2 regions of the Streptomyces sp. NPDC086519 genome follow, and region 1 is predicted to be linked to the other one. Evidence: predicted binding sites of a transcription regulator. Region 1 holds the regulator's gene; the other holds the start of a gene.
The links. The regulator HrcA, encoded in region 1, represses chaperone genes, less so after heat shock. The targets are predictions, from matches to a motif close to TTNGCACTCNGNNNNNCNGAGTGCNAA.
Positions count from the first base shown of each region.

Region 2: groL (chaperonin GroEL) is a predicted target of HrcA. The motif match lies at 2,761-2,787, and genes of this name have one in related genera.

Region 1 covers NZ_JBFBJL010000042.1:49,965-54,380, forward strand. The annotation lists gene AB0P24_RS32070 (Uma2 family endonuclease) at 1-257, shown strand, start outside; gene AB0P24_RS32075 (DUF3097 domain-containing protein) at 235-1,050, opposite strand; gene AB0P24_RS32080 (MBL fold metallo-hydrolase) at 1,085-1,807, opposite strand; gene hrcA (heat-inducible transcriptional repressor HrcA) at 1,997-3,013, shown strand; gene dnaJ (molecular chaperone DnaJ) at 3,014-4,150, shown strand.
Region 2 covers NZ_JBFBJL010000006.1:54,518-58,933, forward strand. The annotation lists gene AB0P24_RS08175 (NADH:flavin oxidoreductase) at 1-749, opposite strand, end outside; gene groL (chaperonin GroEL) at 975-2,597, opposite strand; gene AB0P24_RS08185 (cold-shock protein) at 3,004-3,210, opposite strand; gene AB0P24_RS08190 (MoaD/ThiS family protein) at 3,679-3,954, opposite strand; gene thrC (threonine synthase) at 3,999-4,416, opposite strand, start outside.

The DNA.
Region 1 (4,416 bases):
CCAGTGTTCATCAGGATTATGTGGTCAAAAGGTCGATTTATGCGGCGGGCAAGGTGCCTGCATATCTCATTCTCGACCCGATCATGGCGCAGTGTGTCCTGCTGACCAGGCCTGAGGGCCAAGGCGAGGACGCGAACTATCTGACGCAACAGATCACCAAGTTCGGGGACCCGGTGATGCTGGAAGTTCTCGGAGCCGAACTGGACACGAGCGACTTCGGAACCTTCCCCGGCGTCAGGCCCCACCGCTACCCGTGACGAAGTCGATCAGTTCCTCCACCCGCCCCAGCAGTTCCGGTTCCAGGTCCTTGTAGGAGCCCACGCGCGCGAGGATCGCCTGCCATACCGCGCCCGTGTTGTCCGTGGGCCAGCCGAGGGCCCGGCACACGCCCGTCTTCCAGTCCTGGCCGTGCGGGACGCGCGGCCACGCCTCGATGCCCAGGGACGACGGCTTCACCGCCTCCCAGATGTCGATGTACGGGTGGCCGACGACCAGGGCGTGGTCGCTGGTGACCGACTGCGCGATGCGCCACTCCTTGGTGCCGGGGAGCAGATGGTCGACGAGGACGCCCAGTCGGGCGTCGGGGCCGGGGGCGAACTCGGCCACGATGGCGGGGAGGTCGTCGACGCCCTCCAGGTACTCCACCACCACGCCCTCGATGCGCAGGTCGTCGCCCCAAACCCTCTCGACCAGTTCCGCGTCGTGGCGGCCCTCCACGTAGATGCGGCCCGCGCGGGCGACACGCGCGCGTGCGCCGGGGACGGCGACCGAGCCGGAAGCGGTACGGGAGGGGCGTGCCGGTCCCCCGGACGTGGGGCGTACGAGGGTGACCACCCGGCCCTCCAGGAGGAAGCCGCGCGGCTCCAGCGGGAAGACGCGGTGCTTGCCGAAGCGGTCCTCCAGGGTGACCGTGCCCGCCTCGCACCGGATCACCGCGCCGCAGAAACCGGTACCGGGCTCCTCCACCACCAGACCGGGCTCGGCGGCCACCTCGGGCACCGGCTTCGGCTTCTTCCACGGCGGGGTCAGGTCGGCGGAGTACTGGCGCATTCGGATGACGATAGGAGAAGCCGGAGTGGCGCGCCTACGACACGCCGAAACGGGCCGCCAGGGCGTCGCGCTGGGCCCGTACGAACGCCGCGTCGACCACCGCTCCGTGACCGGGTACGTACAAGGCGTGCTCGCCGCCCAGCGAGAGCAGGCGGTCCAGGGCCGCGGGCCACCGGGACGGTACGGCGTCCGGGCCGGCCTGCGGGTCGCCGGACTCCTCCACCAGGTCGCCGCAGAACACCACCTCCGGGTCGCCGGGGACCAGGACGGCGAGGTCGTGGGGGGTGTGGCCGGGGCCCACGTTGGCCAGCAGGGCCTGGCGGCCGTCGCCCAGGTCGAGGGTCCACTCGCCGGAGACCAGGTGGCGCGGGAGGGGGAGGGCGTCGGCCGCCTCCTCGGCCTCCGGGGCGGGCAGGCCCTCCCGGACCGCGTCCAGGCGGAGCTCCTCGCGCTCGTACGCGAAGACGGCCTCCGCGCCCACCGCCGCGTACAGGTCCGCGCCCGCGAAGGCGGCCGCCCCGAAGACGTGGTCGAAGTGGGGGTGGGTGAGAGCGAGATGAGTCACACGGTGGTCGGCCAGTGCCTGTGCCTCCACCCGCAATCGAGCGCCCTCCGCCAGGCTCGACCCGGCGTCCACCATCAGGGCCGTGCCCGCGCCGAGCACCAGACCCGCCGTGCAGTCCCAGCCCGGCAGCCGGCACCGCCCGACCCCGTCGGCCACCCGCTCCCAGCCCAGCTCTTCCCAAGTCACCGTCATGCCGCGACGCTAGCCGTAGAACGCCGTGAGTCCCGACCGACCTTGCCCAGTCAGTACCCCACGGCCGTACACTGGGCCGGGGACGCTGGCACTCGCGCTCACAGAGTGCCAGACGAAAGACCCGAAAGGTTCGAAGGACCCGAAGGACCCGAAAGGCCGCGGGGCGACTTGCTGGAGGTGTGGCGCCGGATGCTGAGTGAACGCAGGCTTCAGGTATTGCGCGCCATCGTCCAGGACTACGTCGGCACCGAGGAACCGGTCGGGTCGAAGGCGCTGACCGAACGGCACAACCTCGGGGTCTCCCCGGCGACCGTGCGCAACGACATGGCCGCCCTGGAGGACGAGGGATACATCGCCCAGCCGCACACCAGCGCGGGGCGGATCCCCACCGACAAGGGCTACCGGCTGTTCGTCGACAAGCTGGCCGGCGTCAAACCGATGAGCGCGCCCGAGCGGCGGGCCATCCAGAACTTCCTCGACGGCGCCGTCGATCTCGACGACGTGGTGGCGCGGACCGTGCGGCTGCTGGCCCAGCTGACGCGGCAGGTGGCGGTCGTGCAGTATCCGTCGCTGACGCGGTCGACCGTGCGCCATGTGGAACTGCTCGCGCTGGCCCCGGCCCGGCTGATGCTGGTGCTGATCACCGACACCGGGCGGGTCGAGCAGCGGATGGTCGACTGCCCGGCACCCTTCGGGGAAACGTCTCTGGCGGATCTGCGGGCCCGGCTGAACAGCAGGGTCGCGGGGCGCCGGTTCGCGGACGTGCCCCGGCTGGTGGAGGACCTGCCGGAGGCCTTCGAGGTCGAGGACCGCGGCGCTGTCTCGGCGGTGCTCTCCACCCTGCTGGAGACGCTCGTCGAGGAGAACGAGGAGCGGCTGATGATCGGCGGCACCGCCAATCTCACCCGCTTCGGACATGACTTTCCCCTCACCATCCGGCCCGTCCTGGAGGCCCTGGAGGAGCACGTCGTCCTCCTCAAACTCCTGGGCGAGGCGGGGGATTCGGGCATGACCGTACGCATCGGTCACGAGAACGCCTACGAGGGACTCAACTCCACGTCCGTGGTGTCGGTCGGCTACGGTTCGGGCGGCGAGGCAGTCGCCAAACTCGGCGTGGTCGGACCGACCCGCATGGATTACCCGGGAACGATGGGAGCGGTACGAGCGGTGGCACGGTACGTCGGACAGATCCTGGCGGAGTCGTAAGTGGCCACGGACTACTACGCCGTTCTCGGCGTGCGCCGCGACGCGTCGCAGGAAGAGATCAAGAAGGCCTTCCGTCGGCTCGCGCGCGAGCTGCACCCGGACGTCAACCCCGATCCGAAGACCCAGGAGCGGTTCAAGGAGATCAACGCCGCCTACGAGGTGCTCTCCGACCCGCAGAAGAAGCAGGTCTACGACCTCGGCGGGGATCCGCTCTCGCAGAGCGGCGGCGCGGGGGCCGGGGGCTTCGGGGCCGGTGGGTTCGGGAACTTCTCGGACATCATGGACGCGTTCTTCGGTACGGCGTCCCAGCGCGGGCCGAGGTCGCGTACGCGGCGCGGCCAGGACGCGATGATCCGGATCGAGGTCGAGCTCGACGAGGCGGCCTTCGGTACGACCAAGGACATCCAGGTCGACACGGCGATCGTCTGCAACACCTGCAACGGTGAGGGCGCGGCGCCGGGCACCTCCGCCCAGACGTGTGACATGTGCCGGGGCCGTGGTGAGGTCTCGCAGGTGACGCGGTCCTTCCTCGGCCAGGTCATGACCTCCCGGCCCTGCCCGCAGTGCCAGGGGTTCGGGACCGTCGTGCCGACGCCGTGCCCCGAGTGCGCCGGTGACGGGCGGGTGCGGTCGCGGCGGACGCTGACCGTGAAGATCCCGGCCGGTGTCGACAACGGCACGCGGATCCAGCTCGCCGGTGAGGGCGAGGTCGGGCCGGGCGGCGGTCCCGCCGGTGACCTGTACGTCGAGATCCACGAGCTGCCGCACTCCACGTTCCAGCGGCGCGGGGACGACCTGCACTGCACGGTGACGATTCCGATGACGGCCGCGTCGCTCGGTACGAAGGTGCCGCTGGAGACGCTGGACGGGCTGGAGGAGGTCGACATCCGGCCCGGCACGCAGTCCGGGCAGTCGATTCCGATGCACGGGCGCGGGGTCACGCATCTGCGGGGCGGGGGCCGGGGTGACCTGATCGTGCACGTCGAGGTGACGACGCCGACGAAGCTGGACCCTGAGCAGGAGCGGCTGTTGCGGGAGCTGGCGAAGCTGCGCGGGGAGGAGCGGCCGCAGGGGCAGTTCCAGCCCGGTCAGCAAGGGTTGTTCAGTCGGCTGAAGGACGCGTTCAACGGGCGTTGAGCGGGTGCCCCCGGCGGGGCGTGCCGTGAACGTGAAGGGGCCCCGCCCCTTCGACCCCGCCAGGGGGCTCCGCCCCCTGGACCCCCGGGACCTTCGCCCACCCACCACCCGACTCGGTCGCTGGAGAGAGCAAGGCCGCCCCGCGACCCGGTCGGCCGGGAAGCCTGGCCACTCCTGGTATTCGGTCGCTCGAGAGAGCGAGGCCCCGCCCCGCGACCCGGTCGGTCGGGAGGCAAGGTCCCCCCTCCGGCGAGGTCCGGCGTGGG
Region 2 (4,416 bases), on a different contig from region 1:
TCGGGGGTCTCGGCGAGGCGGGCGTCGTAGTTGTCGGACTTCCACTGCGAGTAGCGGAAGATGACCGGGAACTCGGGGGATACGGCCTCGCGTACGGCGGCCACGATCTCCGCGGCGAACTTCGTGCGGGCGACCGGGTCGCCGCCGTACGCGTCGGTGCGGCGGTTGGTGCCCGCCCACAGGAACTGGTCGATCAGGTAGCCGTGGGCGCCGTGCAGCTCGACGCCGTCGAAGCCGATGCGCTCGGCGGCGGCCGCGGCCTCGGCGAACGCGCGGATGACGTCGTCCAGGTCCTGCCGGGTCATCGCCCGGCCCTCGCCCTCGGTGCCGTCCAGGCGGATACCGGAGGGGCCGACGGCGGGGGCGTCCGCGTACGGCGGCTGGCCCTGCTTGCGGACCATGCCGATGTGCCAGAGCTGCGGGACGATCGCGCCGCCGGCCGCGTGCACCCCCTCGGCGACCTTCGCCCAGCCCGCCAGCTGCTCCTCGCCGTGGAACCGCGGGACACGGCTGCTGTTCCCGGCCGATTCGTGGCCGACGTACGTCCCCTCGGTGACGATCAGACCGACACCGGCGGCGGCCCGGCGGGAGTAGTACGAGACCACGTCCTCGCCGGGGACGCCGCCGGGGCTGAACTGACGCGTCATCGGGGCCATCACGATCCGGTTGGGGACCGTGAGCCCGTTCAGGGCGATGGGACGGGAGAGGATCTCGGCCGCGCGGGAGGCAGGGGGCGTGGTGACGGTCACGTGGGGGGCTCCTCGTGAATAGGTCGTATACCTAGGTCGCATACCAAACGGTATGTGCACGCGCATCGAATGCACGTCTCGTGCAACGACCTGCCCGGTCGTACGCATTCCCGGCCCGGCGCGGGTGCCGTGTGACCCCGGACACGGCACGCCGAAGGGCGGCACCCCCTGTCGCACAGGGAGTGCCGCCCTTGGTACTGCGCGGGAACCGCCGAGCCGTCAGGCTCAGAAGTCCATGTCACCGCCCGGCATGCCGCCCGGAGCGGCCGCGGCGGCCTTCTCCGGCTTGTCGGCGATGACGGCCTCGGTGGTGAGGAACAGCGCGGCGATGGAGGCGGCGTTCTGAAGCGCGGAGCGCGTCACCTTCGCCGGGTCGATGATGCCCTCGGCGACCAGGTCGACGTACTCACCGGTCGCGGCGTTGAGGCCGTGACCCGGGGTGAGGTTGCGGACCTTCTCCACCACGACGCCGCCTTCGAGGCCGGCGTTCACGGCGATCTGCTTCAGCGGGGCCTCGAGGGCGAGCTTCACGGCCTGCGCGCCGGTCGCCTCGTCACCCTCCAGCTCCAGCTTGTCGAAGACCGAGGAGGCCTGAAGCAGGGCCACGCCACCACCGGCGACGATGCCCTCCTCGACGGCCGCCTTGGCGTTGCGCACGGCGTCCTCGATGCGGTGCTTGCGCTCCTTGAGCTCGACCTCGGTCGCGGCACCGGCCTTGATGACGGCGACGCCACCGGCGAGCTTGGCCAGGCGCTCCTGGAGCTTCTCGCGGTCGTAGTCCGAGTCGGACTGCTCGATCTCGGCGCGGATCTGGTTGACCCGGCCCTGGACCTGCTCGGTGGAGCCGGCGCCGTCGACGATGGTGGTCTCGTCCTTGGTGATGACCACCTTGCGGGCGCGGCCCAGCAGGTCGAGGGTCGTGTTCTCCAGCTTGAGACCGACCTCCTCGGAGATGACCTCGCCACCGGTGAGGATGGCGATGTCGTTCAGCATCGCCTTGCGGCGGTCGCCGAAGCCCGGGGCCTTGACGGCGACGGACTTGAAGGTGCCGCGGATCTTGTTGACGACCAGGGTCGACAGGGCCTCGCCCTCGACGTCCTCGGCGATGATCAGCAGCGGCTTACCCGACTGCATGACCTTCTCCAGGAGCGGGAGCAGGTCCTTGACGGAGCCGATCTTCGAGTTGGCGATCAGGATGTACGGGTCGTCGAGGGACGCCTCCATACGCTCCATGTCGGTGGCGAAGTACGCCGAGATGTAGCCCTTGTCGAAGCGCATACCCTCGGTGAGCTCCAGCTCCAGACCGAAGGTCTGGGACTCCTCGACGGTGATGACGCCTTCCTTGCCGACCTTGTCCATGGCCTCGGCGATGAGCTCGCCGATCTGGGTGTCGGCGGCGGAGATGGAGGCCGTGGAGGCGATCTGCTCCTTGGTCTCGACGTCCTTCGCCTGCTCCAGCAGGGCACCGGAGACCGCCTCGACGGCCTTCTCGATACCGCGCTTCAGGGCCATCGGGTTGGCACCGGCGGCCACGTTGCGCAGGCCCTCGCGGACCAGGGCCTGGGCGAGCACGGTCGCGGTGGTCGTACCGTCACCGGCGACGTCGTCCGTCTTCTTGGCGACTTCCTTGACCAGCTCGGCGCCGATCTTCTCGTACGGGTCCTCCAGCTCGATCTCCTTGGCGATGGACACGCCATCGTTGGTGATCGTGGGGGCGCCCCACTTCTTCTCAAGGACGACGTTGCGGCCCTTGGGGCCGAGGGTGACCTTGACGGCGTCGGCGAGCTGGTTCATACCGCGCTCAAGGCCGCGCCGCGCCTCCTCGTCGAACGCGATGATCTTGGCCATGTGAAGTGGTCCCTCCAGGACTGGGGGTGAGTCTTCCGGACCGCGCCCGCGCCCGCGACGGACGGCTCGCCGACCCGTGGGTTCCTTGCCCCACCCGGCCTGCGGGCCTCACCGACCCGGTCCTTCTTTGTCACTCTCACCTTCAGAGTGCTAACGCCAATGATTAGCACTCGGCATGCCCGAGTGCAAGGCGCGCCCGCGAAGCGAGCTCGATGAGGGGTGACGGTCGGGCGGCGGGCGGGAGCAAGCGCCCCTCCCGGTCCGGCGGGACCTCCGGGCGCGCCGGAGCCGGATCTCCGGGCCGGCGGGGCACGGACCCGGGCACACCGAGGGGCTCGCACCCAGTGGATGCGAGCCCCTCAGCAGAAAAACAGAAGAACGTCGCTGCAGTCAGTCGGCGCGTGCTTCAGCTGGTCGCCAGCCGGACCATGTCCGCCTGCGGCCCCTTCTGGCCCTGCGAGATCTCGAAATCGACCCGCTGACCCTCTTCCAGGGTGCGGTAGCCGTCCATCTGAATCGCGCTGTAGTGGACGAAAACATCCGCACCACCGTCGACCGCGATGAAGCCGTACCCCTTCTCCGCGTTGAACCACTTGACGGTGCCCTGAGCCATGCCTAACTCCCCTATTACTGGCCCTTGCACAGATCCACACTTCGCGGATCCGGGTCAGACCTCACCCCCCATTGGTTGGGGGCGTGCGCCGGAACGCGTCGACCGCGGCTGAATGTATCTGTCCAACTGCCGTCTGCAACAGGTCAATCGGACGAGAATTCTGGATGGAAGGGGTCCGGAATGTAGCGAGAATTCGGCCGAATTCAGGGCAAGTCGGGCCCCATAAAGGCCACAAAAGCCGCATATAACCCGCACACTTTGGCTACTTCTTGGCGGGCCTGCGGTATCGAATACGGGGTCCGTGACCTGGAGATCGGGACCGTGTTCCCCAACTGTACCGCGCTCAACCACACAGAATTGCCCCCTCCGCTTCTCTCACGGAGGGGGCAATCGGGTGAACGCTCGGTGACGCCTGTTACCGAAGGTAATGTTCGGTCATTCGATCAGCCTGTCAAGCAGGTCGGCAGGTCAGCCGCCGGCGACGGCCGGGATGATGGAGACGCCGGCCCCGTCCGGGGTGGCGGTCTCCAGGCCCTGCTCGAACCGTACGTCGTCGTCGTTGACGTACACGTTGACGAACCGGCGCAGCTTGCCCTGGTCGTCGAGGACGCGTGCCGAGATCCCGGTGTGGTTCTTCTCCAGGTCGGAGATGACCTCACCGAGGGTGGTCCCTTCGGCGGTGACTTCGGCCTGGCCACCCGTGTAGGTGCGCAGGATGGTGGGGATGCGAACGGTGACGCTCACGTTTTTACCTCCGGTCTGGGGCAACGCCCTATTTCTCAGGGGACTCAGGCGAGCCCGGCCTCACGGAAAGACTCCAGATTCGGGCGAATGGTGGCGGTGAGCCCGGTTCCCGCAACCGCGTCCAGCGTCTTCAGCCCATCACCGGTGTTGAGTACAACGACCGACTTCGCCGGATCAATCAACCCATTCTCGATGAGCTTTTTGGTGACTCCAACCGTCACCCCGCCGGCGGTTTCCGCGAAGATTCCCTCGGTCCGCGCAAGCAGCTTGATGGCATCGACGACCTGCTCGTCGGTGACGTCCTCGACGGCACCGCCGGTGCGGCGCGCGATGTCGAGGACGTACGGGCCGTCGGCCGGGTTGCCGATGGCGAGGGACTTGGCGATGGTGTTCGGCTTCTGCGGCCGCACCACGTCGTGGCCCGCCTTGTAGGCCACCGACACCGGCGAGCACCCCTCGGCC